Regions from separate parts of the Lactobacillus sp. wkB8 genome, predicted to be linked through region 2. Evidence: predicted binding sites of a transcription regulator. Region 2 holds the regulator's gene; each other region holds the start of a gene.
The links. The regulator HrcA, encoded in region 2, represses chaperone genes, less so after heat shock. The targets are predictions, from matches to a motif close to TTAGCACTCNNNNNNNNNGAGTGCTAA.
Positions count from the first base shown of each region.

Region 1: a site for HrcA is predicted at 5,838-5,864, ahead of groES (co-chaperone GroES). Genes of this name have one in related genera too.
Region 3: a site for HrcA is predicted at 2,752-2,778, ahead of clpP (ATP-dependent Clp endopeptidase proteolytic subunit ClpP). Genes of this name have one in related genera too.
Region 4: a site for HrcA is predicted at 2,030-2,056, ahead of LACWKB8_RS04345 (LysM domain-containing protein). Genes of this name have one in related genera too.

Region 1 covers NZ_CP009531.1:1,325,566-1,333,748, forward strand. The annotation lists gene mutS (DNA mismatch repair protein MutS) at 1-1,308, opposite strand, end outside; gene pcp (pyroglutamyl-peptidase I) at 1,459-2,106, opposite strand; gene LACWKB8_RS06210 (DUF979 domain-containing protein) at 2,126-3,049, opposite strand; gene LACWKB8_RS06215 (DUF969 domain-containing protein) at 3,058-3,726, opposite strand; gene groL (chaperonin GroEL) at 3,859-5,490, opposite strand; gene groES (co-chaperone GroES) at 5,510-5,794, opposite strand; gene LACWKB8_RS06230 (redox-sensing transcriptional repressor Rex) at 5,975-6,613, opposite strand; gene LACWKB8_RS06235 (ABC-F family ATP-binding cassette domain-containing protein) at 6,944-8,183, shown strand, end outside.
Region 2 covers NZ_CP009531.1:1,109,741-1,117,923, forward strand. The annotation lists gene LACWKB8_RS05180 (transcription antiterminator) at 1-706, shown strand, start outside; gene dnaJ (molecular chaperone DnaJ) at 748-1,890, opposite strand; gene dnaK (molecular chaperone DnaK) at 1,971-3,833, opposite strand; gene grpE (nucleotide exchange factor GrpE) at 3,852-4,439, opposite strand; gene hrcA (heat-inducible transcriptional repressor HrcA) at 4,452-5,501, opposite strand; gene ribF (riboflavin biosynthesis protein RibF) at 5,637-6,569, opposite strand; gene truB (tRNA pseudouridine(55) synthase TruB) at 6,588-7,481, opposite strand; gene LACWKB8_RS05215 (ribosome-binding factor A) at 7,526-7,888, opposite strand; gene infB (translation initiation factor IF-2) at 7,909-8,183, opposite strand, start outside.
Region 3 covers NZ_CP009531.1:654,919-663,101, forward strand. The annotation lists gene rapZ (RNase adapter RapZ) at 1-117, shown strand, start outside; gene yvcK (gluconeogenesis factor YvcK family protein) at 125-1,150, shown strand; gene whiA (DNA-binding protein WhiA) at 1,156-2,091, shown strand; gene clpP (ATP-dependent Clp endopeptidase proteolytic subunit ClpP) at 2,146-2,730, opposite strand; gene LACWKB8_RS03270 (SH3-like domain-containing protein) at 2,891-4,606, shown strand; gene LACWKB8_RS03275 (hypothetical protein) at 5,089-6,054, shown strand; gene LACWKB8_RS03280 (Fur family transcriptional regulator) at 6,063-6,512, opposite strand; gene LACWKB8_RS03285 (APC family permease) at 6,611-8,053, opposite strand.
Region 4 covers NZ_CP009531.1:920,259-928,441, reverse strand. The annotation lists gene rpsA (30S ribosomal protein S1) at 1-707, opposite strand, end outside; gene cmk ((d)CMP kinase) at 780-1,454, opposite strand; gene LACWKB8_RS04345 (LysM domain-containing protein) at 1,506-1,997, opposite strand; gene LACWKB8_RS04340 (ECF transporter S component) at 2,101-2,781, opposite strand; FMN riboswitch at 2,869-2,983, opposite strand; gene LACWKB8_RS04335 (pseudouridine synthase) at 3,011-3,730, opposite strand; gene scpB (SMC-Scp complex subunit ScpB) at 3,730-4,338, opposite strand; gene LACWKB8_RS04325 (segregation/condensation protein A) at 4,328-5,068, opposite strand; gene LACWKB8_RS04320 (hypothetical protein) at 5,065-5,421, opposite strand; gene xerD (site-specific tyrosine recombinase XerD) at 5,430-6,329, opposite strand; gene LACWKB8_RS04310 (S1 RNA-binding domain-containing protein) at 6,326-7,210, opposite strand; gene pyk (pyruvate kinase) at 7,389-8,183, opposite strand, start outside.

The DNA.
Region 1 (8,183 bases), 220 kb from region 2:
TTCCTGCTCCATTTCTGTCAGCCATTTTTTGCCGTTATTCATTGCATCCCGATAACGGTCTAATTGACTATCAACGCCACTTTTTATCAGCCCGCCTTCTGTGGTTAAAACGGGTGGTTGATCAACAATAGTGGACGTAATTAATTTGGCAACTCCTCTTAGGGGATCAATTTCTTGAGCAAAATTTTGCAGGTTTTTATTATCTGCTTTTTGCATTGCTGCTAATATTGGAGGAACTGCAGCAAGAGAATGTGCTAGTTGCAATAATTCTCTGGCATTAACGCTACCGAAAGCAATTCTACCTGTTAAACGCTCTAGGTCATATACACCTTTTAGCGCATCAACAATATTTTCACGAGTAAAGTATTCATCAAGTAAAGCTTGCACCATCTCTTGCCGTTGACCTAACTTGGCAACCGATAATAACGGCCTTGCCAGCCACTGCTTGAGCAGGCGTCCACCCATAGCCGTATGCGTTTTATCAAGCACCCAAAACAGTGAACCCATTTTTTTGCCTGTTTTAGCAGAAGCTGTTAACTCCAAGTTATCCCGCACAGTATGAGACATTTGCAAGTACTGACTGACTTCATAGCTTTGGGCAGCTTGAAGGTGAGCTAGACTGCGCCGCTGTGTTTGCAATAAGTAACCCACTAATTGTTTAACAGCAGATTTTTCAGCAGAATTAGTTAAGTTTTGTTCAGCAAAAGAAATTTCTGCATGTTTACCAGTTAATTCGACTGGTTCTGACACTGTAATATTGGCTTTATGCAGGAAGTCGCTGTCGCGTTCATTCAAATGACCATTAAAAACCACTTCCCGCGTACGTAGTGAAAGCAGTTCGTTAGACACGGCAGCAAAACTCTTTAAATGCGTGGCGTAAATTTCACCAGTTGACAAATCGCTGTATGCAAGACCAAAACAGCTCTTGGTGGAGACAACTGAAGTTAAATAATTGGACTCCTTAGCTTCACTAGGTTTGTCATTCATCAAGGTTCCTGGCGTAACTAATTGAATGATGCCACGTTTAACCATGCCTTTTGCTTTTTTCGGGTCTTCAAGCTGCTCACATAGAGCAACTTTGTATCCCTTCTCAACCAACGTGTCGACATAAGATTGAACTGCCACGTGAGGCACCCCAGCCATGGGAACAGGATTTTCGGCTTTATTTGAACGGTGAGTTAAAGTCAACTCCAGAATTTGTGCGCCCTTTACCGCATCATCTTCGAATAATTCATAAAAATCTCCGACACGATAAAAAAGAAAAGCATCGGGATACTGCTTTTTGATTTCATGATATTGCTCCATCATTGGCGTTAAATTTGCTTTCACAATTATTCCTCTTCTTTTCTGGTTTACTGTTATTATTATACGCTAAACTAAACGTTAAAAGAAAAAAGACCGTAGTTAAAACGATCTCTTTTGTTAGATTTTTATTTTTGTAATCACTTAAAAGTGCCTTTAAGCAATATGACCTTCAATACTTTGCAAATCTTTTTTGCCATCCATTTTTACAATTGCACCGATAGCAGCTGTGATTCCCTTAACATCATCTGCCAAACTTAGAGAAGGAGTTTCCGGTTTAGCTACAACCTGTTCCGGCAAATAAGGAATATGCATAAAGCCAGCTTTAAGATCAGGAAATTCCTTATCAATCATATATTGAACTTGGTACATAATATGGTTGCAGACAAAAGTACCAGCGGTAGTAGAAACAGAACTTGGTAAGCCTGCGTTTCGAATTGCCCGGGCCATTGCTTTAACTGGAAGTTGGGTGAAATAAGCGTTTTGTCCGTCTTCGTGAATTGGTGTAGCAATTGGTTGGTAACCCTTATTATCAGCAATACGACCATCGTCAAAATTGATAGCTACACGCTCAGGGGTTAACGCAAAACGACCGCCAGCTTGACCGATATTTAAAACATAGTCAGGTTTTTCCTTAAGAATTGCTTCGTGGACCACATCAGCACATTCGCCAAAAACAGTAGGAATTTCCAACTTAACTATTTGTGCACCCGCAATTTCATCATCTAATCTTTTTACTGCCTCTATTGCAGGGTTAATTTCGTCTTCACCAAACGGATCAAATCCAGTGACTAAAATCTTCATTATTTTTTCTCCTTACTATTTAAAATGCCAGAACATACATTAGAATAATTTGAATAATCAGCATACTAATTGCAATTGGAAATTGTTGCTTAATCACACCCAACTGATCTTTCATTTCCATCAACGCAACTGGCAAAGTGTTAAAGTTAGCTGCCATAGGAGTCAACAAAGTACCACAATAACCTGATGTCATCCCCAAAGCGGCAACAATTACAGGCGAACCGCCTTGAGCCACCACAAAAGGAATACCGATACCAGCAGTAATAACAGCAAAGGCGGCAAATGCATTGCCCATAATTGCCGTAAATAATGCCATAGCAACGCAGTACAAGGTCACTCCTAATAAGTGATTTCCAATTGGGAAAAGACCGGAAATGGCCTTAGCAGTTACTTGTCCCACGCCGGAAGCTGTGAATACAACTCCCAAAGTAGCAAGCAATTGCGGCAAAATTCCTGCTGATCCAACCGAACGAACCATTCTTTGTGTATCTTCATAAACAACTTTGCCATTCGACTTGGTTAAAAATTGGGCAACAATTAAAGAAACAATCGCAGCAACGCCAATTCCCACTTGCCCACCTAAGTTAGTAAATTGAGCAATTACTAAAGCCAATACGGCTAATAAAATACTAGGTAAGAAAATCCAATTACCGATACGCTTAATTGTTTTGGTAGCCACTTTTTCATCTAAACTTTTTATATGACCAACACGCACTTGCTTAAACAAGGACAATAAAGCAATTACCAGAATGAGACCGCCGTTGACAGCATTTGGCAGCCATTGCCCAGCACAAAACAGTACGGCAAATAAGAACCAGAATGCTCCTGTACCCCAACGAACAGGATTAGTTTCATCACGCCAAGATTCAATAGCAGCAGCTAAAAAGAAAAGGCCGATTAAAATATAGAAAGCTAATAAAATATTATTAATTAAAGTATCCATCTTTTCTCCTATTTTTCTTTATGTTTCATTAACTTTTTGTCAAAAGCATGATTGTAAAACAAACATAGAATATAGCTGATAATTGCTACTGGAAATGTGTATAAAACTATTCCTGATGGACTAACTGGGTGTCCTAGTGACTTCATCGTACTTGAAATAAGTAAAACACTAGATGAGGCCACAAAGAGATTTTGGGCAAAGAAATTACCAAAATTCTCGGTGGCAGCAGCTCTTCCCTTAATTTTATCCATTTCAAGCGGCGTTAGTTCACCGTTAACTTTTCCGGCAGCTTGTGCCATAGGATTTATCAAGGGTGCTATGAACTGAACGTGACCCTGCAGCGAAATACCAAAAGCGCCAGCAATTTCACGTATTGCCATGTAAATATCAAAAATACGTCCAGGAGTTAATTTCTTCATTTTTTGAATGAGGTTAACTGCTGCCTGCTTTAAACCGTGTCTTTCTAAAATGCCAATTGTAGGTAATGTTAAAAAGAACAGTGAAACCATTCTGTTATCCATGAAACCTTTACCTAAGATAGCTAAAAAAGAAGTAAAATCTATTCCTGAAACTAATGCAGTAACTAAAGCGGAAATTACGACAACAGCGATTGTATCAAGGCCAAAAGCAAAGCCTACCACTATTACTACAACACCTAATAAACTTAAATATTCCACTAATTTTCCTTTCTAGTGAAAAATCCTGACTAATAATTAAATTTTTAAAACTAATTTTAAAAAATAAAAATCCTATTAGCAAGCCCCACAGGGTTGCTAGTAGGATTTATTAAATAACTAATAAAAACTAGATTACATTACACCTGGATTGCCAGCACCTGCGCCTGCACTTGGATCAGCAGCAGGTTTATCTTCTGGTATTTCGGCAACAACTGCTTCAGTAGTCAGAAGCAAAGCAGCAATTGAAGCAGCATTTTGTAAAGCAGTACGAGTTACCTTGGTTGGGTCAATAATTCCGGCTTCAACCATGTTTTCCCATTTGCCATTAGCTGCGTTATAACCAACTTCATTATCTTGACCTTCAAGCTTGTTCAAGATAACTGAACCGTCTTCACCAGCATTGTCAGCGATTTGACGAACTGGAGCAGTCAATGCCTCTAAAACAATGTTGATACCAGTTTGTTCATCGGCATTATCACCTTTAAGGTCTTTAACTGCATCTTTAACATCTACTAATGCAGTACCACCACCGGCAACGTAACCTTCGTCAACAGCAGCACGGGTTGAGTTCAAAGCATCTTCAATACGGTATCTGCGTTCTTTTAATTCTGTTTCAGTAGCAGCACCAACATGGATAACAGCTACACCACCAGTTAATTTAGCTAAACGTTCTTGCAGTTTCTTCTTGTCAAAGTCTGAAGTAGTTTCTTCAATTTGCTTTCTGATAGAATCTTCACGATCTTTAATAGCTTCATCAGAGCCAGAACCATCAACAATGGTTGTTGAATCCTTAGTAACAGTAATGCGACGAGCTTGACCTAATTGATCAATCTTAGTATCTTTTAATTCAAGTCCTAAATCATCAGTAATTACTGTACCACCAGTTAAAGCGGCAATATCTTGCAGTTGTTCTTTACGACGGTCACCAAAGCCAGGAGCCTTAACCGCAACAACGTTAAATGTACCACGAATCTTGTTCAAAACTAATGTTGGTAAAGCTTCGCCTGAAACATCGTCAGCTATAATCAATAATGATTTACCTTGTTGCACAATTTCTTGTAACAATGGCAAAATGTCTTGGATGTTGGAAATCTTCTTATCAGTAATTAAAATATATGGATTGTCAAGATCAGCTTCCATCTTGTCGTTATCGGTTACCATGTATTGTGACAGGTAACCACGGTCAAATTGCATACCTTCAACTACTGACAATTCAGTTTCAATACCACGTGAGTCTTCAATAGTAATGACACCATCATTACCGACTTTTTCCATTGCATCAGCGATTAAATCACCAACTTCTTTGGAAGCTGAAGATACAGAAGCAACTTGGGCAATTTGGTCTTTTGAAGAAACAGTGTGACTAATCTTGTGTAATTCGTTAACTACAGCCTTAGTAGCTTTTTCAATACCACGACGAACACCTACAGGGTTAGCACCAGCGGTAACATTCTTCATGCCTTCGCGAATAATTGCTTGAGTCAAAACAACAGCAGTAGTAGTACCGTCACCGGCAATATCATTAGTTTTTTGTGCTGCTTCAGCAACTAACTTAGCACCCATGTTCTCATAGTGGTCTTTTAACTCAATTGCTTTCGCAATAGTTACACCGTCGTTTGTAATGTCAGGGTTGCCGTATGATTGCTCTAAAACAACGTTTCTACCCTTAGGACCAATAGTTGCCTTAACAGTGTCAGCTAATTTATCAACGCCCTTTAGTAGGGAACGTCTTGCTTTTTCTGAAAATTTAATATCTTTTGCCATATTTTTATGCGCTCCTTAATTACTTAACAATTGCTAAAATATCTTTTTCATGAAGGACTAAATATTTTTCACCATCGTATTTAACATCTGTACCGGAATACTTATCGTATAAAACAACGTCGCCTTCCTTAACAGTCATAGGTATTTTACTGCCATTTTCAGCATAATTACCTTCACCGACAGCAACAACTTCACCTTCGGTTGGCTTTTGTTTAGCATTAGAAGCTAGGACGATTCCGCCTACAGTTTTTTCTTCTTCTTCTTTAACTTTTACGATCACGCGATCACCAATTGGTTGTAACACGTTTGTCCCTCCTACAATTAATTTTTGTTAATTTAATGTGCCGTTAGCACTCTTGCTCATCAAGTGCTAACTTACATCTATGATAATAACCCCTTTTCCCAAAAAATGCAAGAAAAAATTAGCACTTTTTTGTTTAAAGTGCTAATTCGTTTGTTTAATAACTTTTTGGTATGATTACTATTATTTATTGTTTTTATCAGAATCAAGAAAATAAATAAGAGTTTGCAATTCAGTGGCTAAGTCAACGTTTTGAATTCTAATGCCGGAGGGAGCAGATAAACGAATAGGAGTAAAATTCATAATCCCCCTAATACCAGCTTCAACCATGTCATCAGCCGTCTTTTGAGCAGTGGCAGAAGGTACAGTTAAGATAGCAATAGAGATTTGTTGATCACTAAGTTGTTTTTTTAACTCCCCCATTTCATAAACCGGAACGCCACTCAGTATTTTCCCCGTGATCCTTTGATCAATGTCAAATGCGCAAGAAATACGGATATTATTAGTACGTTTGAAATTGTAATTCAGTAAGGCATGCCCCAAATTACCAACTCCAACTAAAGCGACATTAGTCAAAGTATCTTGATTTAAAATCTTCTTGAAAAAAGAAAGCAAGCTCTTAACATCATAGCCATAACCTCGTTTGCCTAAAGCACCGAAGTAGGAAAAGTCACGTCTAATTGAAGCACTGTCAACTTGAACTGCTTCTGACAATTCAGTCGATGACACTTTTTCTTTACCAGCTTCATTCAAAATAATTAAATAGCGGTAGTATAAAGGCAGTCTTTTAGCCGTTGCTGTGGGTATCTTGATCTTTTCCATTTAAAAGCCTCCAATTGATTAAGTATAGTATATATTTCGTTTTTGTGAATTATTCAGCAATTACTATTATTCTACCTATAAATTTATGCCATTTGCAAATGTTTTTTTCACAATCTACCGCTTTTTAGCTAAAAATAACATATTTTGAGCAAAAATTTATACTATGTTATTTTCAGCAATGCTCTCAATAATAGCGAATTTGCTTAATGACAATTCTTTCTTAGCTTTGTGTCAACTAAACACAAACAGTAATTCTTTTTATATTAACCTTCAAAACTCTCACACAAGAAATCTAGTCAATATGCTAAAATGGTTTCTAGGTGAAAAATTATGATAATTGCACAAGGGCACGATTTAGAAAAACAATTTGGTGCCAATACGTTATTTAAAAATGTCAATTTTTCAATTGACGCGAATGCAAGAATAGGTCTTATTGGACCTAATGGTGTTGGTAAGACAACATTACTTAAGATTATGACTGGTGAAGAAGAAGCCACGCATGGTGAATTCACTATCAATAAAAATATCGCTGTGGGTTATATTGCTCAGGAAAATGCTTTAGGCGAAAGTAAAACTATTTGGGAAGAAATGCTCAGTGTATTTGCCCCTTTAATTAATATGAGCCAAAAAATAGCAGATTTACAAAAGAAAATGGCTGCAAGTCCCCAAAATGCAGAATTGTTAAAACAATACGACCAATTGCAATTCGACTTTGAACAACAAGGCGGATATACCTATCAAGCTGATATTAAAAGTATTTTAAACGGGTTCAACTTCCCAGAAGCAACTTGGTCAAAAAAGATTGGCAGCCTTTCTGGAGGAGAAAAAACCAGACTGGCATTTGTGAAGCTACTTTTGCGTAAACCACCGCTATTGTTATTGGACGAACCGACCAATTACCTTGATTTAGACACATTAGATTGGCTCGAAAACTACCTAAAAAGCTATGCTGGAGCTATCTTGGTAGTTTCCCACGACCAATATTTTTTGGATAATTTAGCAACTCAAATTTTTGAATTGCAGTTTGGCAAATTAACTGTCTTTAAAGGCAATTATTCCGCATATGTAGCAGAACGCCAACTGCGCAACCGGCAACAAGAAGAAGCTTACGAAAAGCAACAAGAAAAAATCAAAAAAGACGAGGAATTTATACAAAAAAATATCGTCAGAGCTAAAACCACCAAAAGAGCTCAAAGCCGCCGTAAACAATTAGAAAAAATGGACAGGATCACTCCCCCGAAGCACAAAAATAAAGTGCGTATTAATTTCACAAGTGAGCGACCTTCAGGCAAAGAAGTGTTAATTTTACGCAATCTAACCATTGGATATCCGGGAAAAACAATGGTACACGATATTTCCTTACAAATAAATAAAGGCGACCGCGTGGCAGTGATCGGTCAAAATGGTATCGGTAAATCAACTTTGCTCAAAACCATTATGAAAAAGTTAAAGCCTCAGAATGGTGCAATTAAATACGGAGCTGCACTAGACGTTGGCTACTATGACCAAGAATTGCAACTCCTTGATCCTATTAAAACTGTGATTGATACCGTTTGGGACAGACATAAAA
Region 2 (8,183 bases):
CTGTTGTCCAGATTACAGACATATCTCGAAAATTTTATCTAAACAGCTAAAAGAGAGTTTTGCCAGCAAGATACAAATAGTTTTTGTGGATAAGCGTGTACCTACTCAACACGAAATTAATCAAGTCGAATTAATAATTTCGACCATTAAATTTAATTCAATGGGCAAACCCTTTGTTCTAATTAGTCCCTTTTTCTCAGAAAATGAAAAACTAAAGATTGAAAAGAAAATAATCTTAGTTAAACAAATGAAGGATGAGATAGCACAAAAAAACAGTTTGGCCACTTATTTCAATAAAAGGCTCTTTTTTAAAAACAAAAATTTAACCTCAAAAAGTGACGTCATTTACTTCTTAGGGAAAGCTATAGTAGAAGAAGGTATAGTACAAGAGAATTTTATTCAATCTGTATATCAAAGAGAGACAATATCTTCTACCTGTTTTTTTAATTTATTTGCCGTTCCGCACGCCATTGAACTTAATGCGAAAAAAACACAAATCGCTGTTTTGTTAGAAGAAAATGGCATAGAATGGGATAAAGGTCATAAAATCAATTGTGTTTTCATGATTGCTGTCAGTCATAGCGATCGCAAAGAATTTATGAAGTTATATAACAGTTTCATACAAGTGCTTTGTAATCCCAAATCAATTCAAAAGATTATTTTATCAGAATCTTTTGAACAGTTTATTGCCAATTTTTTACGATAAAAATAAAAAGCAGTACTAAAAATTTTAGTACTGCTTTCTTATTACTGTAATTTTTCTTTTAATCTTTCAAAAAAGCCTTTTTCCTGAGGGGTAATTGAGCCTCCTCCAGCTTTAACAAATTCAACTAAAGCCTGCTTTTGTTTTTCGTTAATTGATTTTGGTATTTGTACCTGAACAGTAGTAATTTGATCGCCATTACCACTGCCGCGCAAATAAGGAACACCTTCGCCATGCAAAGTAAATTCTTTATTCGGCTGAGTACCAGCAGGAATTTTTAACTTTTTATCTCCATGGACAGTTTTGACATTTATTTCATCGCCTAATGTTGCCTGTGCAAATGAAATTGGCACTGTGGTATAAATTGTCGTTCCTTTACGTTCGAATTCTTTTGAAGGTTTAATGCAGTAACTGATATAAAGGTCACCATAAGGCCCGCCATTTTTACCAGCTTCGCCTTGGCCATCATAACGTAATTGCTGACCGTTATCAATTCCAGCTGGAATATTAACTTCAATGGTATTTTTACCATCAATTACTCCATTACCATGACAGGTTTGACAAGGATGTTCAATAATTACACCTCGACCATGACACTTATCACATACAGTTTGGCGCCGAATTACACCTAGCATCGACTTCTGCGTAACAGTCATATAGCCACTACCATTACACTTATCGCAAGTTATTGGGTGTGTGCCTTTTTCTGCCCCATTCCCTTTGCAAGTTGGGCAAGTTTCACTGCGAGTGTATGAAACCTGCGTCTTTTTGCCGGTAATAGCATCCATGAAATCAATTGTCAGAGTATAGTCTAAATCTTCACCACGTGTTGGTGCTGTTGGATTAGCACGACGCTGGTTAGCTCCTGTTGCGCCACCGAAGAAATCATTAAAAATATCACCAAAGTCGCCGAAGCCGCCAAAATCACTATATCCTTGGCCCGCACCACCAAAGCCGCCTTGACCATTGACTCCTGCAGAACCAAATTGATCATATTGGGCTTTCTTTTGTTTATCGTGTAAGACTTCGTAGGCTTCATTAACCTCTTTATATTTTTCTTCCGCACCCGGTTCGTGATTTAAGTCGGGGTGATATTTTTTGGCAAGTTTACGATAAGCAGAGGTAATTTCTTTATCACTGGCATTACGATCAACACCAAGCACGCTATAGTAATCTTCTTGTGCCATCTATAAGCTCCTTAACTTTACAAAAGAAAAGAACTACTTTTCCTGGCAGTTCTTTTCTAATTTATTCAATTATAAACCCTTTACTTATCTGGGTCTACCTTATGAAACTCGCCTTCGCCTGCGGAACCGCTACCTGAATTGCCATCTTGTGAACCAGGATTTTGGGGACCTGCTTGCGGACCGGCTTGACCTTGTGCACCTTGAGCCCCACCATTAGCTTGGTACAATTTGACTGCTAGGTCTTGAGCAACTTTGGATAATTCATCTTTCTTAGACTTCATTTCATCCAAATTGTTGTCTTTTTGTGCCTTCTTCAAAGCATCAAGTGCATCCTGTACTTTCTTAGTGTCATCATCAGATACTTTACCTTTAACATCTTTGAGAGTCTTTTCAGTGGAGAAGATTAATTGATCAACTTCGTTACGTAAGTCAACTTCTTCTTTCTTCTTCTTATCCTCTTCAGCATGTTCTTCAGCTTCTTTTTGCATCTTCTTAATTTCTTCATCGGATAAACCGGATGAACTCTTGATAGTAATCTTTTGTTCTTTACCGGTTCCCATATCCTTAGCAGAAACATTAACGATACCGTTCTTGTCAATATCAAAAGTAACTTGAATTTGTGGCACACCACGAGGAGCTGCTGGAATATCAGTTAATTCGAAACGACCTAAAGTCTTGTCATCAGCAGCCATTGGACGCTCACCCTGCAATACGTGCACGTCAACAGCTGGTTGATTATCAGCAGCAGTAGAGAAGATTTGACTCTTGGAGGTTGGGATTGTCGTGTTCTTCTCAATTAACTTGGTAAATACACCACCCATAGTTTCAATACCAAGTGAAAGAGGAGTTACATCAAGTAAAACAACATCCTTAACGTCACCAGAAATGACGCCACCTTGAATAGCAGCACCCAAAGCAACAGCTTCGTCTGGGTTAATTGAGTGATCAGGTTCTTTACCAGCCCACTTCTTAACGGCATCTTGCACAGCTGGAATACGAGTGGAACCACCGTTTAAAATAACCTTGTCAATATCATTAACTGTTAATTCAGCATCTTTTAACGCATTATCAAACGGAATCTTAGTCTTTTCAACTAAGTCAGAAGTTAATTCATCAAATTTTGCCCTAGTTAAGTCAGCTTCAAGGTGTAATGGACCAGATTCACCAGCAGAAATGAATGGTAATGAAATATGAGTTGAAGATACACCAGAAAGATCTTTCTTAGCCTTTTCAGCAGCATCCTTTAACCTTTGTAAAGCCATTTTATCTTTAGAAAGGTCAACACCGTTTTCATCTTTAAAGTTCTTAATCAACCAATCAATAATCTTGTTATCGAAGTCGTCACCACCAAGGTGAGTATCACCATTAGTTGAAAGAACTTGGAACACACCGTCACCTAATTGCAAAACGGAAACATCAAAAGTCCCACCACCAAGGTCGTAAACTAAAACTTTTTCATCTTCAGCATCTTTGTCAAGACCGTAAGCAAGTGAAGATGCAGTAGGTTCGTTAATGATTCTCTTAACATCAAGGCCGGCAATTTTACCAGCATCCTTAGTAGCTTGACGTTGAGCGTCATTGAAGTATGCAGGAACTGTAATCACAGCTTCTGTTACTTTTTCACCTAAATAATCCTCAGAGAATTTCTTGATATACTGCAAGATCATTGCTGAAATTTCTTGCGGAGTGTACGCTTTATCTCCAATCTTCACCTTATAATCAGCTTCACCCATGTGGCGCTTAATTGAAGAAATAGTATTAGGATTGGTAATTGCTTGTCTCTTAGCAACTTCACCGACTTGGATTTCTCCATCCTTGAAAGCTACTACTGAAGGAGTTGTCCGATTTCCTTCTGGGTTAGTAATAATTTTTGGTTCCTTACCCTCAAGAACAGCAACCGCTGAGTTGGTAGTTCCGAGGTCAATTCCGATAACTTTTGACATTGATATGCTTCCTTTCAATTATTGTGCTACAACAACCATTGCTGGTCTTAAAGTACGATCTTTGTATAAATAACCTTTTTGCAAAACTCGCACAACATGATCTTTTTGATCGTCATTTTCAGCCACAACTGTTTGAACAGCTTGGTGTAAATTAGGATCAAATTTTACACCTTCAGCTGTAATTTCACTAATTCCGTGATCTTTCATCGCTTTAACCAGTGAATCAAGGGTCATTTGTACACCCTTTTTAAGTTGCTTTGATGCTTCGTCATCAACTTTGGTAGCTAAAGCTCTTTCTAAATTGTCCATTGCTGGCAGAACATCTTTGGCTAAAGACTGTGATTCATATTTAATAAGTTGTGCTCTCTCGTTATTATAACGATTTTGCATATTTTGCATTTCTGCTTGACTGCGCAAGAACTTATCTTCAAGATCATCTTTTTCCGCCTGTAACTTAGTCAATTTTTCTTTAATTTTTGTTTCTGAAGTTTCAGGCTTCGTTTTCTTGTTAGCCTCAGATTTTGAATCTGTTTTTGGTGACTGGGTTTTCTCAGAATGACGTTGATTTTCATCTACGTCTTTTTTGGTTTTTTCTTCCTTACTCAAGGCTAACCTCCTTTATTTAAATCTACCATAATATTCAAGCAACTTTTTTGCTAACTCGTTTCTAAAGTATTCAAGGAGTCCTATTACTTGTGAATATGGCATGTTATCAGGTCCAAGTAAAGCTATTATGCCTTTGCCATGTGAGCCGACACTGTACTCAGCTGTAAGCAGACTGTAATCTTTTAACAAGTCATTTGATAGTTCAGAGCCTAAACTTACTTTTACTGGATACCTATCACTTTTTAAACTTGCTTCATTATTCAAAATACTTGAAATCAAATCATTGTGCTCAATCAACTCATATAATGAACGTAAATTAGAAACATCGCTTAAAGAAATATTATTGAGCAAATTAATCTGACCATCAACGTACATTTGCTCACTAGCAGCATCGCTAATAACATCTTTTACCAATTCAATTAATTCGGCAACATGACTAACTTTAAGTTTTTTACCTAAAGTCTGTTCCAGAAATTCAGGTGTCACTTCACTTAAAGTTTTACCTGCTAATTCATCGTTAATCATTCGAACGGCACGTTCAATCTCATCACCATGAACATTATATGGTAACGTATAGACTTGATTATGAACATCACCGTCACTAGTTGCTAGAATGGCCATTATTTGTCTACTAAAAAGCGGGACTATTCTAAATCCTGAAATAGTTAAATCACTATTTTCGGGACCTTCCGCAAAAGCAGTGTAATTAGTCAAATCAGACAAAATTTTGGCAGCTTCCTGCACAATGTCATTTACCTGATGAAATGGCTGATCTAGCTGATTAATGATTCTCTTATAAACAGAAGAAGATATTTGTAAGGGCTCTACCAAGTTATCAAGGTAGTACCTGTACCCTTCAGTAGAAGGAACACGACCACTTGACAAATGGGTTTTTTCGATTAAGCCCTTTTCTTCTAAAACGGCCATTTCATTGCGAATTGTTGCGCTCGAAACTTTAATTGGCAATTGATTCATGACTGTTTTTGAACCAACAGGATCATGTGTCTGCGTGAAATCATTGATAATTGTTTTTAAAATTAATTCTTGACGTTCGGTCAACATAAATATCGCCCTCACTTTTAGCACTCAATCTTCTCAGGTGCTAACAATTATTATGATACTAGCTTTTAGCAGAATGTCAAGCTGAGTGCTAACTTTTTTATTAAAAACCGTTATCTTTTAAGTCTGATAATATAATTACTTATGATTTGCAAAATAATTTGTAATTTCTGACTCGTCCCGACTCATCTGCTCTTTTAATTCCTTCAAACTATCAAACTTAATTTCGCCACGGGTATACTTATACCATTTAATTAGCATTTCCTCATCATAAGCTTCTTGATCAAAACCAAATAAATTTGATTCAATATATAGTTTTTGACCATCATTGATAGTGACATTATAACCAACACTTGTCATAGAGTCATACCATTTCCCTCTAATTTTAGTTTTGGTGGCATAAACTCCTACTTTAGGGACTACTTTTTTGGGCTCCCAAATTAAATTAGCCGTTGGATAACCTAATTTATGACCATTGCGCAGTCCATGTCCAATATAGCCAGACATTAGATAAGGAAAACCTAATAATTTAGCTGCTAATTCCATTTCTCCAGCACTGATCGCCTTTTTTATTTCTGTTGAACCAATTTTTTCTCCGTCATAAGACTGTTTCGGAACATCAACTATAGCAAATCTGCCTTGAGCAAATTCAGGGAAGTTTTTCATATTGGCTATATTTTTGGGCCCATAGGTATAGTCAAAGCCGGCAACGACAGTATCAGTGCGCAATTTAACAATGATTTCGTCCACAAATTCTTGTGGCGTCAGCTGGCAAAATGCGTTATTAAAGTGCATTACTAATAAATAATCGACATCAAGCTTTTGCATTTTATATGCCTTTTCCGACAAGGTATCAATGTAGGTAACGTTTTTATTTTGATAAATTTCTTTGGGGTGGCGATCAAACGTCATCACAACAAGAGGTAAATGTTTTGCTTGTGCCTTTTTTTTAGCAGCTTTTATTATTTCTTGGTGTCCCCGATGAACGCCGTCGAAAAAACCCAAAGCAAGAACTATTTTCTGGGGGAAGATATTTTTCTTAATGGGATATGTTAAATGGATTATTTCCATAATAAGACCTTCATTCACTTATTCATTTTGTAAAAGCATTAAATAAGGGCGATACATGGTACCATCTTTCTGATAAATTGCCTTAACGCTATTATTGTACCGTAATGCCACCTTTTTTGCATTCGTTTTCAAGTAAATAGCAGCGCCATTTTTGACCTTAGTCCAATCCGTTTCACTGAGATCAGAGTGACTATAGTCCTTGAAAAAAGCATCTAATGGCTGAATAAATTCAGTGACGTGTTCAGGATGCTCAATTATTGTAGACAATTTAACTGCCTGCTCCAAAGCAAAACCCGAACTTGCTGTACGTCTTAAAGTCTTCATCACTGCTGGTACACCCAGCTTAGTTCCCAGATCATTAACTAATGACCTTACATACGTCCCCTTACTACATTCTATTTGAAAACTAAAAGTTTCTTGTCCTTTTTCGTCATCAAAAAATGGTTCCCGTTCAAGTTCATAATTAGTGATATGCACTTTTCTCTTAGGTCGCTCAACACTTATGCCGGCTCTGGCATATTCATAGAGATGTTTCCCATTCACTCTCACCGCAGAGTAGATTGGTGGCACTTGCTCGATTTCTCCGATAAATTCCTGCATTGCTTTTTTAATTTCCGTTGCCGCAATTTTTTGATTGAGTTTCTGAGAGCTTAATATTTTCCCACTAGTGTCGCAACTATCTGTAGAAAATCCTAAAATTCCTTGCCCAACATATTTTTTATTTTGTTGATGCATTAGTTCAATCAATTTTGTAGCCTGACCAATTGCAATAGGCAATACACCTGTGACATCTGGATCAAGAGTCCCAGCATGACCAATTTTTTTAATGTGCAACACCTTGCGTAAATGATAGACAACATCTGCACTCGTCATTCCCTGATCTTTATCTATCACTAAAATACCGTTTATCATTATATTTACCTTAACCATGAAAAAAGCGCCCAACAGCGCTTTTCTTACTTATTACGATTTGCATCCTGCTTTTTTACTTCAGCGATCAATTGATCAATTTTACTACCGTATTTAACCGAATTATCTCTTTTAAAAATCAGCTCTGGAACTTTGTAAACAGTTAGGACTTGACCTAAAAGGTGTCTCATCATTCCTTTAGCCTTATTCAATCCGGCAGCAGCTTCTTCTTCTTTTTTAGAATCTTCTGTAAGAATGCTGTAGTAGACAGTAGCGTAGGACAGATCATTAGTACATTCAACCGCTGTGATTGTAACATCATTAACTCGTGGATCACGAATATTTTTGCGCAAAATTTTCGTTAATTCACGGAGGATTTCTCCTTCAACACGACCAATTCTGTGTTTCATGTTTTTCCTCCTAGTTAATCTTACTCAGGTTTAACTTCCTGCTTTTCAACCGCTTCTAATTCATCACCAATTTTAATATCATTATAGTTCTCAATGGTTAGACCACAGTCAAAACCTTGTTTGACAATTTTGGCGTCATCTTTAAACCGTTTTAGAGAAGCTACTTTACCAGTATAGATAACTACACCGTCACGAATTAGGTTTACAGTAGAATCCTTAGAAACATAGCCTGAGTCCACAAAAGCACCGGCAATTGTTCCTACTTTAGAAACCTTCCAAGTTTCGCGTACTGTCA
Region 3 (8,183 bases), 450 kb from region 2:
ACCGGTGGGCAACATAGAAGCGTCGCAATTGCAAATCAGCTGGCTAAAGATTTAGCTGAAGACTATACAGTTGATATAACCCATCGTGAAATTAGTCGTTACACTAGAAATAGGTGATAAATTGATGACATATAATGATAAAGTAATTCATGTTACTAGAAGCAGACGACCACAGGTTGTCGTCATTGGTGGGGGTACTGGACTGCCTGTAGTTTTAAACGCGCTAAAGGAGCAAAATGCTGAAATATCTGCTATTGTGACTGTTTCTGATGATGGTGGCTCTTCCGGCTCAATTCGCAATTTTATCAACGTTGTTCCCCCTGGTGATATCCGTAATGTTCTGGTTTCTTTAAGTGAAATTTCTCAGGAAGAAAAGGATGTTTTCCAATATCGCTTTGATTCTTCCGACTCATTTTTTTCAGGTCATGCTATCGGCAATTTGATAATTGCTGCTTTAAACGAAATGCACGGTAATATTTTTGACGCTGTTCAAGCACTTTCAAAAATGATGCGGATTGACGGTCATGTTTACCCTGCCTCTAATGAACCATTGACACTGAATGCGGAATTTGTGGATGGCTCTATTCAAGCTGGTGAAAAGGAAATTACTGACAAGGATAAAAGAATTAAACGAGTTTGGGTTACCAACACTAAGTCAAAAAGTGAACCTGAAGCGGTGCCACCAGTTTTAGCTGCTATAAATAATGCTGATGCGGTAGTTTTAGGGCCTGGTAGTCTATTTACGTCCATCTTGCCTAATCTCATGATCCCCAATTTAGGCGAAGCAGTAAGAAAAACAAGCGCAGAAGTCATTTATATTTGTAATATTATGACGCAAAAAGGTGAAACTGATCATTTTTCAGACTGTGAGCATGTTAAGGTAATTAACGAGCATTTGGGCGGACATTATATTAATACCACTTTAGTCAATGGCGCTAAAATTGATATGTCTAAGTTTAACCCTAACGATTATGATGCTTATCTTGAACCTGTTAAAAACGATTATAAGGGCTTGCGGGAGCAGGGAAGCAGAGTCATTACCGCTGATTTTATTGATCAGCGAAGTGGGCTAGTCTTTCACGATGGTAAAAAAGTAGCCAAAGAAATTATTAATCTGGCATTTGCTGCGATGGCTCGCAGGAAGGACTAAAAATAATGGCAAGCTATGCAAGTAACGTGAAGAAAGAATTAACTTCTTTAAAAATTCATCCCGAACATGCCAAAGCTGAACTGGCAGCTTTTTTACGTATGAACGGCGTTTTGAATTTTCACGAGCACCAGTTTAGCCTTGACATTACTACTGAAAATCCTGCAATCGCTAGACGAATTTTTTCTTTAATAAAAATCGCTTACAAAGTAGAACCACAATTAATAGTTTCGCGCAAAATGAAGTTGAAGAAAAATAATCAGTATTTGGTGCGATTGCAAAATCATGTCAAAGAAATATTGCAAAATTTGGAAATTCTTACTCCTTCCCTTCACTTAATTACCAGAATACCAAAAAGGATCATAGAGTCACGTGAGGGTGCAATGTCCTATTTACGTGGCGCTTTCTTAGCAAGTGGCAGTGTTAATAATCCTACTACCAGCCGTTATCATTTAGAGATATATTCAGTTTATCAGGATCATAATAATGACCTGTTAACTATTATGAATGAACGATTTCATCTTAATGCCAAGAGCACACAAAGACGGCGGGGCTATATTGTCTATTTGAAAGAAGCTGAAAAAATCGGCGACTTTTTGCACATTGTTGGCGCTCTAAATGCGATGTTGGCATTTGAGGATTTGCGCATTATGAGAGATATGCGTAATTCCGTCAATCGGCTAGTAAATTGCGACACGGCTAATTTGAAAAAAACAGCCAATGCGGCTGCCAAACAAGTTGAAGACATTGAACTAATAGCACAAAAAATCGGTTTAGAGAATATCCCAGAGAAATTGCAGGGTATAGCCAGATTGCGCTTAGATGAACCTGAACTCTCGCTGAAAGAAATAGCACAGCAAACTCCAGATGGCCCTATTTCGAAGTCTGGAGCCAATCATCGTTTTAAGAAAATACACGAAATGGCACAAAATTTGAGAAAATAAAAAAGCAACCCATCATTTGATAGGTTGCTTTTTAAAACACAAATTTTTAAATACTTATTTCTTTTGGTTAACCATTATTTCATCGATTAAACCATAGTCTTTAGCTTGTTCAGCTGTCATGTAGTTGTCCCGTTCAGTATCCTTTTGGATTTTTTCCAAAGGCTGACCAGTAGTTTCATGTAAAATACGGTTAATTTTTTCACGGCTCTTTAAGATTTCATTAGCTGCGATCTGAATATCAGTTTGTTGGCCTTGAGCACCACCTAAAGGTTGGTGAATTAAAACCGTGGAGTTAGGTAAAGCAAAACGTTTACCTTTTGCACCACTGGTTAACAAAATGGAAGCCATTGAGGCTGCCATACCGATGGCAATGGTTGAAACATCTGATTTAATAAAGTTCATGGTATCCATGATTGCCAAACCAGAAGTAATTACTCCACCAGGTGAGTTTATATAAAGTGAAATATCCTTGGTATTATCTTGAGCATCAAGAAATAATAATTGTGCAATAATCGAGTTAGCCATATCATCGTTAATTTCACCACTAAGCATGATGATACGGTCTTTTAACAAACGTGAATAAATGTCGTATGCACGTTCGCCACGTGCAGTTTGTTCAATAACTGTAGGTACAAGCATCTTTCTACCTCCTAAATATAATTAGCACTCTATCAAGTACAGTGCTAATTAAATCACTTACATTACTTGCTGTCAATGAAAGTGTATTAATTTTGTATTCTTTTTAGTGAAGGTTTTATTATATAATTTAAGTATAAATTTAATTTTTGGAGGATTTATTTTGAAGCTTTATAAGAAGATAGCAACAATTTCACTGACATTAGTTGCCGGTTTATTAGTTTACACCGGTCTATCAACTACATCAGTTGCGGCAGATTCAGATAGCCCTCAGCCGCCAGTTCAAGATGATAATAAGTCATCAAATAACTCAACTGATGCAAATACAGACACGAATACCGATAATGGTAGTACTGATAATACCAACAACTCTGACCAGACGGGTGAAGACAATCAGAATACTAAAAAGCCTAAACCAAAGCAAGTAGTTACGGGTTATTCAATGATGACCAAGGTTGCTGGTAACAAAAACTATAAGATTTGGAAGGAAGTTACTAATGGTAAAGTTAAAACCAAGGTAGCTGACGGTATTAACTTTCGTTATAGCCATATTCAATCAGACCAACTGATTGAAACGAAAAAGTACCGTTATTGGCGCATTTATGTTAACGGGCGTGAAGTAGGTTATGTTAACGAAAATTACTTTGCTAGAAATCAAATAGCAGTGCCTAAGACTATTTCTTTGGTGCGTAATGATTTTTACAGCTTTTCGACTAGAGACGCTATTTCTTATGTAACCAATTATATGGGAACGGTAATTGATAATAGCATGGTCACTGTTTCACGCGAGAGCATTGATTGCTGGACTCCTAAGACATATAAAGTGAAATACACTTATGGCGATGCAACTGCAACTGTTAAGATTACAGTCAGAAAGAGCACCAAGGAAGGTATGGTTGACGCTGATGCAGTAAATGCAGTAACTGCTCAACCCGGTACGAATGACTATCAAGCGTGGAAGACACACTATGGTTCATCAATAAATTATATTAGCCCTACAGAATATACACCGGAAACCAGCAAACACACTTTGACTAGTGGGGATATGACTTTAAAAACTAAATTCTATCAACCAGTTTTACTGAGTGTTGCTGACCCAACAGACGATAATATAAACCGGGTTGGTCACATACCAGAAGGCGTGACAGTTTCTAATGGCTGGGCTTACACTAGTCTTTTAAGTCATACAAACTTAATGTCTGGTCATATTGTTGGCTACGACTTGAACAAGTTAACTAATCCATACAATGCGCAACATTTGCTAGATATGTCGCAAAAGAAATTCAACAATTACGTTAAACATATCAAAGTAAGTCCATATATCCCAATTGGTCACGGTCAGGCAATGGGTGCAAGTGATAAATATATTTATGTTTTGAATAATGATAATACTTTGAAAAACACCACTGATTCAGAGGAGTTGTTACAAATCCGTAAAAGTGATTTACAAATTAACAAGATTTGGACAATTAAAGCTTGGGTTGGGGATGAAAAGAATCCCCGCTACTTCCAAAATGGTGTGATTGTTTCAGATTATGACATGTATACTGTCTATCACGATACCGAAAACAATTGTTTTGAATATTGGGAATTTACCCGTAAGGGAGATAATTGGTATCCACAATTAGTAGGCAAGACAGATGGCAATTTTGTGAACAATAACGCTCCGATTCAAGGTTTCACATACGATACTAAGAATAAAAACTTTTACTTGGCATTTAACGACTTGATCTTTAAGATTGGTCGTAATGGTAAGTTGAAAGATACTTATTCATTTGATACAGGTCGCGAAATAGAAGGAATGTCAGTTAGCGATAATAAACTATACGTCAATTTGGCTCAAAGAGCTGAGTTGTTAGTAAGCGCGAATGTCAACTAGATTGATAATTCAATAAGAGCCGTATGGCTCTTATTTTTTTACTTTAAAATTTCTAAAAAGCTGTCTTGTAAACAAAAACAAAAAAGTATATTCATATCCAATTTCATATCATATTATAATAATCGAAAAAGAGTATTATTTTATAGATAAATTAAAAAAGTAAAGTGAATTAAATAGCCTTGCTAGCACTAAAATCACTTAATTTGGTTGATACCAAATTTGTATATTAATAAAATGATTATAAACTACTAATTAAATTTGTCTTTTTAATTCTATTTATACAATGTTCAAAAACCGTTAATTCAGTCTTATGATTACTTGTAGCGCTTTTACATCTAATTATATTTAACAAATAAGTCATGACTTATATTTTGTTAAGTTAATAGGGATATAAACTGAATTAGCTACAAATATATTCAATCAATAGATCATGAAGGCAGTTAATAATTATTTGACTAAAATCGTTTTGGTAGTAAAACATTATGACAAATATTGAATTATTAAATAGACAAGAATTAATTATTTTCTTAGAGCAATCGTTAAAAGTTGCTCTTTTTCAAGAGCGGAAAAGTAAAAACTATGTTAGATTACTGGGGAAGATTTCATGTAGAGCATACAAAATTCTTATGAATGGCGATGACGAATTGGAACAGATTTATCCGAAAATTGCCGCAAATATTAATCAGGATCATCAGATTTTTGAATATCAAGTGCAATTAAAAGATTTGATTTTAGCAAAGCCACCGGAAACTAATATTATACTGGCTTTAGCTATTTCTACCTTGATACTATTTGCTATCGGAATAATGCTGAAGATGTTAGACCGGTTAAATATTCCTTTAATTAAAGGCGTCTGTGCAACTCTAAGTATTTTAATCTTGATTTCTGCTACTGTTGCCTTAATCTTCCTAATATATAAAATTGTCGTGTTGCTATGGAATTACTTTAAGCGGGCACAAGGGAAACCTGATAATTTAAGAAGCAGTATTGAAAAGCCTAGGCAAGCTGCCCTAAAAAAGAAAAAATTGCTTAATGAACTAGATCAAAGGATCAAAAAAGATATCTTTCAATTTGATAACCAAACTCCTGAAGCTAAATCATATCTTTTAGAATGGAGTAAGGAAATGAATGAATTGAGTTTTTTGAGTTTAGCTTGCTATAGTAACTTGTGCAGTATGAATCAGGCCTATCACAAAGCACAAGTAATTGACAGGACGCTTGATAATTGCTTACATAATAAAAATTTCAGTCTGAATTCTACAAGTCAAATTCGCAGCAAAAATGATTCAAAAGATAATAACTTGTCTAAAATTACCTCTCCTGCTTGTCATGATATCTGTCATATGAACCAGAAACTGGCTGAATTAGGCAAAAACGCTAGTAGAAAAATTGATTTGGCAGCTGAATTAGAGCAGAAAAAAACAAAAGATAGTTTTCCAACCATATAAAAAAAGAGCTAGTCAGCTCTTTTTTCTTTATCTTGGCATTCTGGACACAGCCCATATATCTCAACATGACTGGAAGATGTGGTGTAACCTGTTTGCTTTTCTGCTTCAATTCTCATATGATTTTCAATCGTATCAAAGTCAGGGTAGTAAACGTCAGCAATTTTGCCGCAATTTTTACAAATGATGTGAAAGTGCGGTTTGACAAAATAGTCATAATGCAGAGAATCATCGCCATTTTTAATTTCGATTACAATTCCAGCCTCAACCAGCTTATTGAGTGTGTTATAAACCGTTGCCCTGTAAGTTGGTTCAGCACCACTAATAGCATTATAAATGGTTGCAGCAGTTGGATGATTGTGATGCGCCATTAGGTATTCCAAAATCTTTAATCGCGGCTTAGTAGCTTTTAAATGGTGACTTCTAAGCAGTTTTTCAGCATCATCTACAAAATTAGGCAAAATTCTCATCTCCTTCTTGATAAATACAGTTTAACATTTTTGCTAAATAAAAAACCGCCAATTGCTAGGCGGTTTTACGAATATTTAACTGTTACAGCTTATTTAGCTTTGGCTTCTTCCCGACGTCTAATTGTTGGCATGATCAAGCCGAGCAGTAATAAAACTACTGGAGTGGCAATATTCAAGCAAAGTGTAAACGGATCGTTAGAATACATCCCCATTAAACAACAAGCAATAGTTACTGCCAAACCCCACACACCAGCTGTGTATGCCAGCCATTGGTGCTTAGTCATCTGATAGTTTTCAAGTCCGGTGTGGAATTTTTCGTGTTGCTTACGTAAAGCTAAGTAAGCAATGAAAACCCAAAGGTAACGCATTGGCATGACAATTGAATTAAGCTTAACTAATTGAGCCATTACAGCTTGAGCATCAGGCATAATTGCTTGCAGCGCGATAATACCACCAGAAAGAATAACGATCATCCAGATACCATTAATGTAGGCACCATGCTTGTTGACCTTTAATAATTTCTTAGGAATAAAGTCTTTAGCTTCTTTACCACCTAATAACATTCTTAAAGGTGCATCAATACTGATTACCAGAGCAGAAAATTGCCCAATTACGTTACACCAAGCATAGATGTACAGGAACAATCCGCCTACACCATAATATTCTCCCAATTTTTGGAAGGCAATGTACGGACCGTTTGAAATGTATTCGTTTAAATTGCCATTTACAGTTTTAGGATCGAACATTAATGCTAAAGCAATTGTTCCTAAAATCGCAGAAATCATAACCATTCCGGCTAAGCCCAACATAGCTTTAGGAAAGTTCTTAGACGGATTCTTCAACTTATTAACATACGGCGAAATCTTTTCAGCGCCACCGACAGCGAATACCAGAATAGAAAGAGAAGTGAAATACTTCGTATTGAAATCTGGCATAAAGTTTTGCCAATTCCAGTTAATAGTATAGAAATTAGCGTGTGGGTTGATCATTGGAGCCGCAAACATCATGATAATAAACAAAATTGACATGATGAACATAGAAGTTCCAGCAATAGTTGACAAAGTTTTAATAACTGGAATTCCGCGACTAGCTACCCAGCAAAAGAAGAGAAATACCACTAGCGTAGCTAATTGTGTCCAGGCAGTTGGTAAACTGTCGTACCAATTAGTATTGCCGAAAATCCCCCAGGCCATTCCTCTTAAACCGCCTGTGCCTTTACTGGAAATGTAAACCACATGAACTGCCCAGAATGTCCAGCCGGCGTAATAAGCCCATTTGGGACCAATAGTGGCATTAACCCATGAGGCCACGCCGCCTTCAGAATCCTTAAAAACAGATCCTAACTCACCGACCATCAGAGCATAAGGAATAAAGAAAAGCAGGAAAATAATAATCCAACTGAAAATTACCTTGGTGCCGTCAAAATATATGAATCCGTTAACAACATTACCAAAGCTCCACACAATGGAAAAAGCCATGGTAGCAAGAGTTGTCCACATCATCTTTTTAGAATTATTTGGTGTTTCACCCATGAAACTACTCCCTTATTTAAAGATAACAAGTCTATATTTTATCTTAAATGATTTTAAAAATCTAATGATAAGGTATCTTTTATTTTATAACACAAGTAACTATTGATTTATGCCATAAAAAGTGCAAAAC
Region 4 (8,183 bases), 190 kb from region 2:
TTATCAACATGCTTGTATGAAATCTCGGATATGTGGACTAAACCGTCAACACCACCAACATCAACAAAAGCTCCGAAGTTAGTTAAACGAGAAACTTTACCTTCAACAACATCACCAACAACTAATTGAGATGCTACCTTATCAAAAGCTTCTTCACGTTCTTCTTCAATTAAGTCCTTGTGAGAAAGAATTAAGCGATTCTTACTTGGATCAATTTCGGTAATCTTAAGTTTCATGGTCTTACCAATGAAAGGCTTAAGATCTGAAACGTAACGGTTAGAAATCAGTGAAGCTGGCAAGAAACCTCTTGTACCAACATCAACTAACAAACCACCACGTACAGATGAAGTTACAGTACCTTCGATAGTCTTACCTTCTTCGAAGTCCTTTTGTAATTCATCGTAAGCTTCTCTTTCCTTTAAGCGGGTAACTGAGAAGAAGAATTCTCCGTTTTCTTTGTCACCGCCAGCTTTTCTCAAAACCAAAGCTTTGAACTTGTCGCCTGGCTTAACGGCTTCACGTAGGTCAACATTGCGATCTGAAGTGTATTCACGACGAGGAATCACACCTTCAACGCCGGCATTTACAACACCAACATCAATTTGACCTTCTTCAACGTCTAATACTTCAACATCTACGATATCTCCGACCTCAACTCCTTGCATTTGCTTTAATGCATCTAAAAATTGATTACTGTTTTCTGACATTATTTACCTCCCAATATCATACTCTAATTTTAAATGAAAGTTAGAGATTTTTCTACTGTTTTATCCCCTTTTTTATAGTTTTTTTTGACTTTTTTTAATTTCAAATAAAATTGCATTAACAACTTGCTCAATCGTCATTGCAGTCGTGTCAATTTCGATAGCGTCCTGTGCTTTTTTTAATGGTGAGATTTTACGGTGAGAATCTTTATAATCCCTTTCCGCAATGTCATGTTCAATTTCTTCAAGTGATTGATCTACTTTAATGCCTCTCTCTTTAAAGTCCTTCATTCTTCTTTCCGCACGGGAATGAGCAGAAGCAATCAAAAAGATTTTTACAGCAGCATTTGGTAAAACAGTAGTACCAATATCACGACCGTCCATCACCACATTCATTTTACCAGCCATCTGTCTTTGTAGTTTGACCATCTTTTCCCTCACTCCAGCAAGAGCTGATACTTGAGAAACATGAGCTGAAATATCTGGCGTGCGAATTTCTTGTGAAATATCTTTTGTACCCACAAAAACCTTTTGTTGACCGGCAACAGACTTCAGTTCGATATTTTCCTGATCAATAGCAGCCAATATGCCCTTTTCATCACCATAACTAAGTTTGTGTTCACGTGCTAACCACGTAGAGGCACGATACATTGCTCCCGTATCAATATAAGTGAAGTTTAACTTTTGAGCGATAATTTTTGCTACTGTACTTTTACCAGCAGATGCTGGACCATCAATTGCTACTTGCATTCCAATAAAAAAGGGACTATTAACTATTAGTCCCTATTCCTTTCTATATTATTATTGTCTAATCTTTAATGTTTGACCAATATCAACTTGACTATAGGGATCAAGTTGATTTAACTGTGCCAAATAGCTTACAGACATATTAAAGTGGTGGGCTATACTTGTTAACGAGTCTCCACTTTTTACAACGTACTGTGTCACAACTGCACGTTTCTTTTTAGGCTTAGTCTGAGATTTTTTCTTTGACTTTATCTCAGTTTTAGCCTTGGTTTTGCTTTTATTTATAACTTTTTTATTTTTAGCAGGCAAGTTTTTAGCTTTGGTATGCTTAATTGTTTTTTTACTTGTTTTGCGTACTTCAACAACTTTGCTGGCAGAATTATTATTTCCAGCCAAATGATGAACTACAGGAACGAGAGCTACTAAAACAACAACCAACAAAACTATCAGGGCAATCCAGCCTTTTGACACGGACTTATATGTCCTGACCCTTGATTCCTGAGGACGTTCATAATGATGATATGGACCCTCTTGATTATAATTCATCGTGAAAACCTCCTTACCTAACCTGCTTAATTTTAGCATATTTGCCATTTAAGTGGACAAAAAAATCAGTCATTTAATAGACTGATTTTGGTTTTTCACTATATTAATTTTTTAAATTGAAGTTTCTCCGTACAAAAGGCTTAAATGTTCGTAAAACTGTTTCAAATAATAAGTAAACAACTACACCATTAATTGTTCCTTTTAACAGATTAAATGGCACAATAATGCCAAAAATATAAGCACTCATAGAAGGAATATGTAACAATTGACCTAAATAAACCTTTTCCGTAAAGGCAAGCAAACCAGTATAGCCATGGATTGCCGGTAAGTTAGGAACTGTAGTTACCGCATAAAAAGGTGTTAACACTAGAGCATTGAGTACGGATAAAACTATAGTCATCGCCACAATCCCCAGAACAATCCCTAGTATTGGCTGTAAAAATTTTTTCGAGAAACTCTTTTCATCTTTACTAATATTTTTAGTTAGATAATAAAATGGCAAAGCAAAAGAAAGCGAAGCAAGAAAAGCTGCAGTTTGTCCAACTATACTTGGTAAAGCAAAGCCCTTATAAATTAAATTGATTAACATCCGCACAAATGCAATGAATGCTCCGGGTCCAGGTCCAAACAAAAATGTACCAATTGTAATGACCACGTCTGAAAAATCAAATTTTAAAAAACTAGTCAGTAGCGGAAATTCAAGCAGCATTAATATATATGCAATCGTTCCAATTAAAGTATAGGCGACTATGTTAGCTAAATTACTAGATTTCTTTTTATGCAAGATTCTTACCTCCAAAAAAATACATGGTCTGTTGCTCCTAGCAACAGACCATGTAAAAGTAAGCTATAGATCTTGGCTTTTAGTTTAGTCTGTCTTCTTTCATCTAGACTTTAACTATCGGTATCTCATTAGATTCCACCACTATCGTGGGTCGTGGACTTGCACCACCGGTCGGGATTTTCACCCTGCCATGAAGACAACAAACTTATTTTTAATTTCCACATATATGTTAATCTACGTCCTTTAATCTGTCAACTTCTTCATGAGTTAATTCTCTATATTTACCAGAAACTAAAGAAGCAAGAGTTAGAAAAGCATATTTTTCACGCGCTAATTTTTTAACTTGATGGTTTACAGACTTAAACATTCTTTTGACTTGATGATATTGTCCTTCATGAATTGTTAACTGCACAATTTGGTTATTCTTTTTGCGATCGGTCTTAATGATTTTTACTTTGGCAGGTGCACATCTACGCCGATCAATTTTGACACCATTTTTCAGTTGACCGATTTCTTCAGGCGTAAGCTGACCCGTTATTTTTGCCACATAAACCTTGGCCACGTTATTGCGTGGGTGCATTAACAAGTTAGCTAATTCTCCATCATTAGTCATCAGCAGCAACCCTGAAGTGTCATAGTCAAGTCTTCCGATTGGATATAGCCGGTACGGTAAGTTTTTAAAATAATCAACTACTGTTTTCCTACCTTTATCGTCACTGGCAGTAGAAACTACGCCGCGTGGTTTATAAAACAAATAAGTATGTAGACTTTCACGCTCAATCGGCTCACCATCAACAGTAACGTTGCTAAAAGTGTTAACTTTAGTTCCTAGCTGAGTAACGACTTTCCCGTCAACAGTCACTCGTCCTTCTACAATCATCTTTTCGGCCTTGCGGCGTGAAGCAATCCCAGCTTCCGCAATTACTTTTTGCAACCGTTCTAAAACCATTATTTTTCTCCTTTTTGAGTTTTTGCAATATTTTTATCAGCTTGTCCCTTGGCAGCAAATAAATCTATTTCGCCTTCAGCGTTTACACTTTCATCCTCAAAGTCCTCAATTAAGGGCAAGTCGGCCAGACTGTGATAACCAAAATATTGTAAAAAGTAGTCACTGGTCACATATAAGTTTGGGTGGCCGGGAGCTTCTTTTTTACCATCTATTTTAACTAATCCGCGCCAGATTAATGTTTGCAGTGCACCAGAGGAATTAACGCCTCTAATTTCATCAATTTCTATTCTGGTTATAGGCTGCTTGTAAGCAATAATCGACAATATTTCAAGTGCAGATTGACTCAAGCTTTTTGTTAAATCTTTTTGAAAAAAGTGCTCAATGATCGCACTCATTTCGGGACGAGTAGTTAATTTATAGTTGTCATTAATATGCTGTACTTGAAGACCTGAATCAGCATTTTCCAGCAGCTTTTTTTGTAATTCTTTGGTCAGTTCACGCAAAGCAGGCTTGGTAATTTGCAAGAGTTCACACAAATTTACATCTGTAATACCAGCATCACCAGCTACATATAATAGTGCTTCTAACTGCGCTATTTTACTTGTCATCACAATCAATTCTTTCTAAACAAAGATCGCCAAAAGTCCTTTTTTGTAGCACTTTTACTTGTTGTTTTTTACATAGTTCAAGTAATGCTAAAAATAAGCCAATCACATCGGATAAAGTTCTCATTTCTTTACAACACGAAAAAAAACTGACAGTCTGCTGTTTAGCTAACTTTTTTTGTAAAAAATGAGCCATTTCTGCTACAGAGGTTTCGTTTACATTAACCGAAACGATATCAGGCTGCCTAATTTTCATTCGTTGCAAAATTACTATAAAAGTATTGGTTAATTCCGTAGCTGTGATCTGCCCTTTTGGTAAAGGCTGAATCTTTTTATTTTGGGGAACACTTTCTTCCTTAGCAGCAGTAATTGGAACTTCTTCGTTTCTTTTTCTAAAATAAGCTGAAACCTTTTTAAATACTGAGTAGGTTACTAGTTGCTGCACTAATTCATCCCGCGGATCTTCCTGTTCTTCGTTTTCATCTGCAAAATCATTATGCGGTAATAATGATTGAGATTTAATGCGCAAAAGCATTGAAGACATCACAAAGTATTCTCCTGCTATTTTGAGATTTAATTGTTGCATTTCTTGCAAATAGGCCAAATACTGACTGGTAATTTGAGCAATCGGAATATCATAAATATCAATTTTTTGGACTTTGATTAGGTGCAGCAATAAGTCCAAAGGACCTTCAAAATTAGGTAATTCCAAAGTAAGATTTTCACTCATTATCTCGTGTCCTTTTTAAGATATTTAATCAGTTTAATATATTCAGGAACAGCAGTAATAATTTTTTGCGGATTAGCCTGGGCCAATTCATTGACTGCCTGTGCCACATACTTTTCCTTACGATAATCAGGAGCAAACGAAAGATAGCGAATAACTACAAATTGCTTATTCGCTTGGGTTCCGATTACGCCCACAAAATTTGGATCCTGAGCACGATAAAGGTATAGATGAAATTCATTGCTATTCTTGTTTAAATGAATTTCATCTTTAAGGTTAGCAAGGTTTTTAAAATCAGGTAAATATGACAACAAGCCCATTGCTACTTTTTCTTTATCATTTTTACATTCAATTAACATTTAATCACCTATGTCCGCGGATGAGTTTTTGCGTACACCTGTAAAATATGCTTCTGCGACAAATTGGTGTAAATTTGGGTGGTACTAATATCTGAATGACCTAAAATTTCTTGAACTACACGCAAGTCCGCACCATTTTCCAGCAAATGCGTAGCAAAAGTATGCCTTAAAGTATGAGGAGTAACATTTTTTTGAATACCAGCCATATTACAATATTTTTTAATAATTTGCCAGACTGCCTGCCTTGTTAAAGCGGTACCGCGACTATTAAGAAAAATAAAGTCACAGTTTTTGCCTACTTTTAATATTAACGGATCCCGTACTTTTTCCTTATAACTATCTATCCAGGACAAAGCTACTTCGCTTATTGGAATTAACCGTTCCTTTGATCCCTTACCGAAAACTTTGATCAACTTTAGTTCTTCATGTAGATCGTTAAACTTGAGGTTGATTAATTCACTCACCCTAATTCCAGTTGCATATAAAGTTTCAAGTAACGCCCGATCGCGCAAACCCAGTTTCTTATTGGTATTAGGTTGCTCAAGCAAATGATTGATTTCATCCACAGTGAGGGCTACAGGTAAAGAACGCCGCTTTTTGGGAGAATCTATTTCTAGCATGGGATTAATTTTTTGGATGTTTTGTCTTACCAGCCACTGATAAAATTTGCGCAGACTAGAAATTAACCGACTAATTGAACTGGTGGCTTTATTTAAATCACGCTGTTGAGCCAAAAAGGCATCAATATCAAGAGCTTTAGTTGGCCAAGTCTTTAAATGCTCCTTTTTTAAAAAATTGATAAAAGCAGTTAAGTCTTGCCTGTAAGATGTAATGGTATTCGCGCTTAAACCGCGCTCAATTTGGCTGTATCTTAAATAATCTTCAACTTGTTCTGCTAAATTGTTCATTTTGCTACATCTTCAGGATCATTAATTAAAGTAATTGTACCTGCGTCCTTGTCTTCTACAATATAATTATTTTTGAGCAAATGTCCCAATGCACGCTTAAAAGCAGATTTGGAAATGCCAAAATAATTTTTAATATCTTGAGCATCTGATTTATCGTAAAAAGGCAACATTTTGTCGCTTTTACGCCGCAAACTCATTAAAACCATTTGGGCATCATCATCAATTTCTTCAAAAGCACGAGGTAAACTGCTTAAGTTTAACCTGCCATACTGACTGATACCAACTACCCGGCCTTTGAACTGTTCACCTAAGCGCAGGGGACGCGCCATTTGTGAAGGATGAACAAAACCAAGATAATATTCTTTTGTAATCACAAAAGCTCCTACTTCACGTGCAGAATAGACCGTTCCAAAAACATCTTTGTTTTTCATGTCATCTGGAAAATGAGCAGCAAGCTGTTCAAAGATATTTTCATCAGCCAGCTTTGCCCAAATACGATCCTTTTCATCTGTTTCTAAATGAACTAAAAGCTGGTCATCTGGGCGAGGCCACCGATCTTTATTAAAAGGTAAATCATCAAGAGATATTACAACATCTTTATCCGGCAAACCAATATCCACGAAAACTCCGAGGTCATATTTAACTGCTGTGACCTTACTCCAACCATATTGGTCTTTTTGAGCAAACGGCAGGAATTGGGTCATTTCACGATTATGTTGTTTATCGTCGTATAAAAAGCCCTTGATTTCATCCCCCAGTTTAGGCTTTTCTTCCTGCGTGATTTCTTTTCTTTTTAATTCATAAGTAATGCCATCAATTTGCACGAAAAAAGAATTTTCATTTTGATCAATAATTTTACCAGCTGCGATGGTGCCTAACATAACTTTCTCTCCTAAATCTAAAATTGGGATCTTTAAACAAGTATATCATTTTCGAAGTATTTAGCTCTAATAGTCATTTGACTTTACTAGTAATATCTATTGTATCATTGCCTAGTGTATTTAACTCAAAACAAAATAGCCAGTGACAACCACTGGCTATTTTGACAAATGAACTTAATTAAAGATTTGAAACTTCACCTTGGTAAATAGCACCACGACGAGCATCAACAGTAATAGTAATTCCACTACCAATCTTTTCAGTTGCATCACTAACACCAACAACAACTGGAATACCTAATGATAAACCAACTACAGCAGCATGTGAGGTCAAGCCGGAAGCTTCAACGACTAAACCGGAAGCCTTCTTGATCGCTGGCATGTAATCAGGGTCAGTGGTCTTGGCAACAAGGATGTCTCCTTCTCTAGTCTTGCTAATTGCTTCTTCGGCACTGTTAACTACAACTGTTTTACCAACAACTGAACCGTTGCCTACTCCTAATCCTTGAGCTAATTTGCTACCAATAATTTGGAGTTTCATCAAGTTGGTTGTACCTGAGTCACCAACAGGAACACCAGCAACGATGATTACTAAATCACCATCTTGAACGTAACCTTGTTCTTTAGCAACTTTAGCTGCTACTTCGAACATGTCATCAGTAGAAGCAGGTTTTTCAGTAAGCAAAGGTTGAACGCCCCAAGAAATGCCAAGTGAGTGTTGGATCTTCTCGTCAAAAGTTAAAGCTAAAATGTTAGCATTTGGACGGTACTTGGAAATCATTCTTGCAGTATAACCAGAATTAGTTGCAGTAATAATGGTTTTAACACCTAATTCTTGGGCAGTCCGCACAACTGATTCACCAATAGCTTCAGTAACGTTTGAACCCTTATATTCTTCAAATCTTTGCAGAGCCAAAGTGTTACGCTTAAGAAGTTCTTGTTCAGTTCTTTCATCAATTTCAGCCATTGCTGAAAC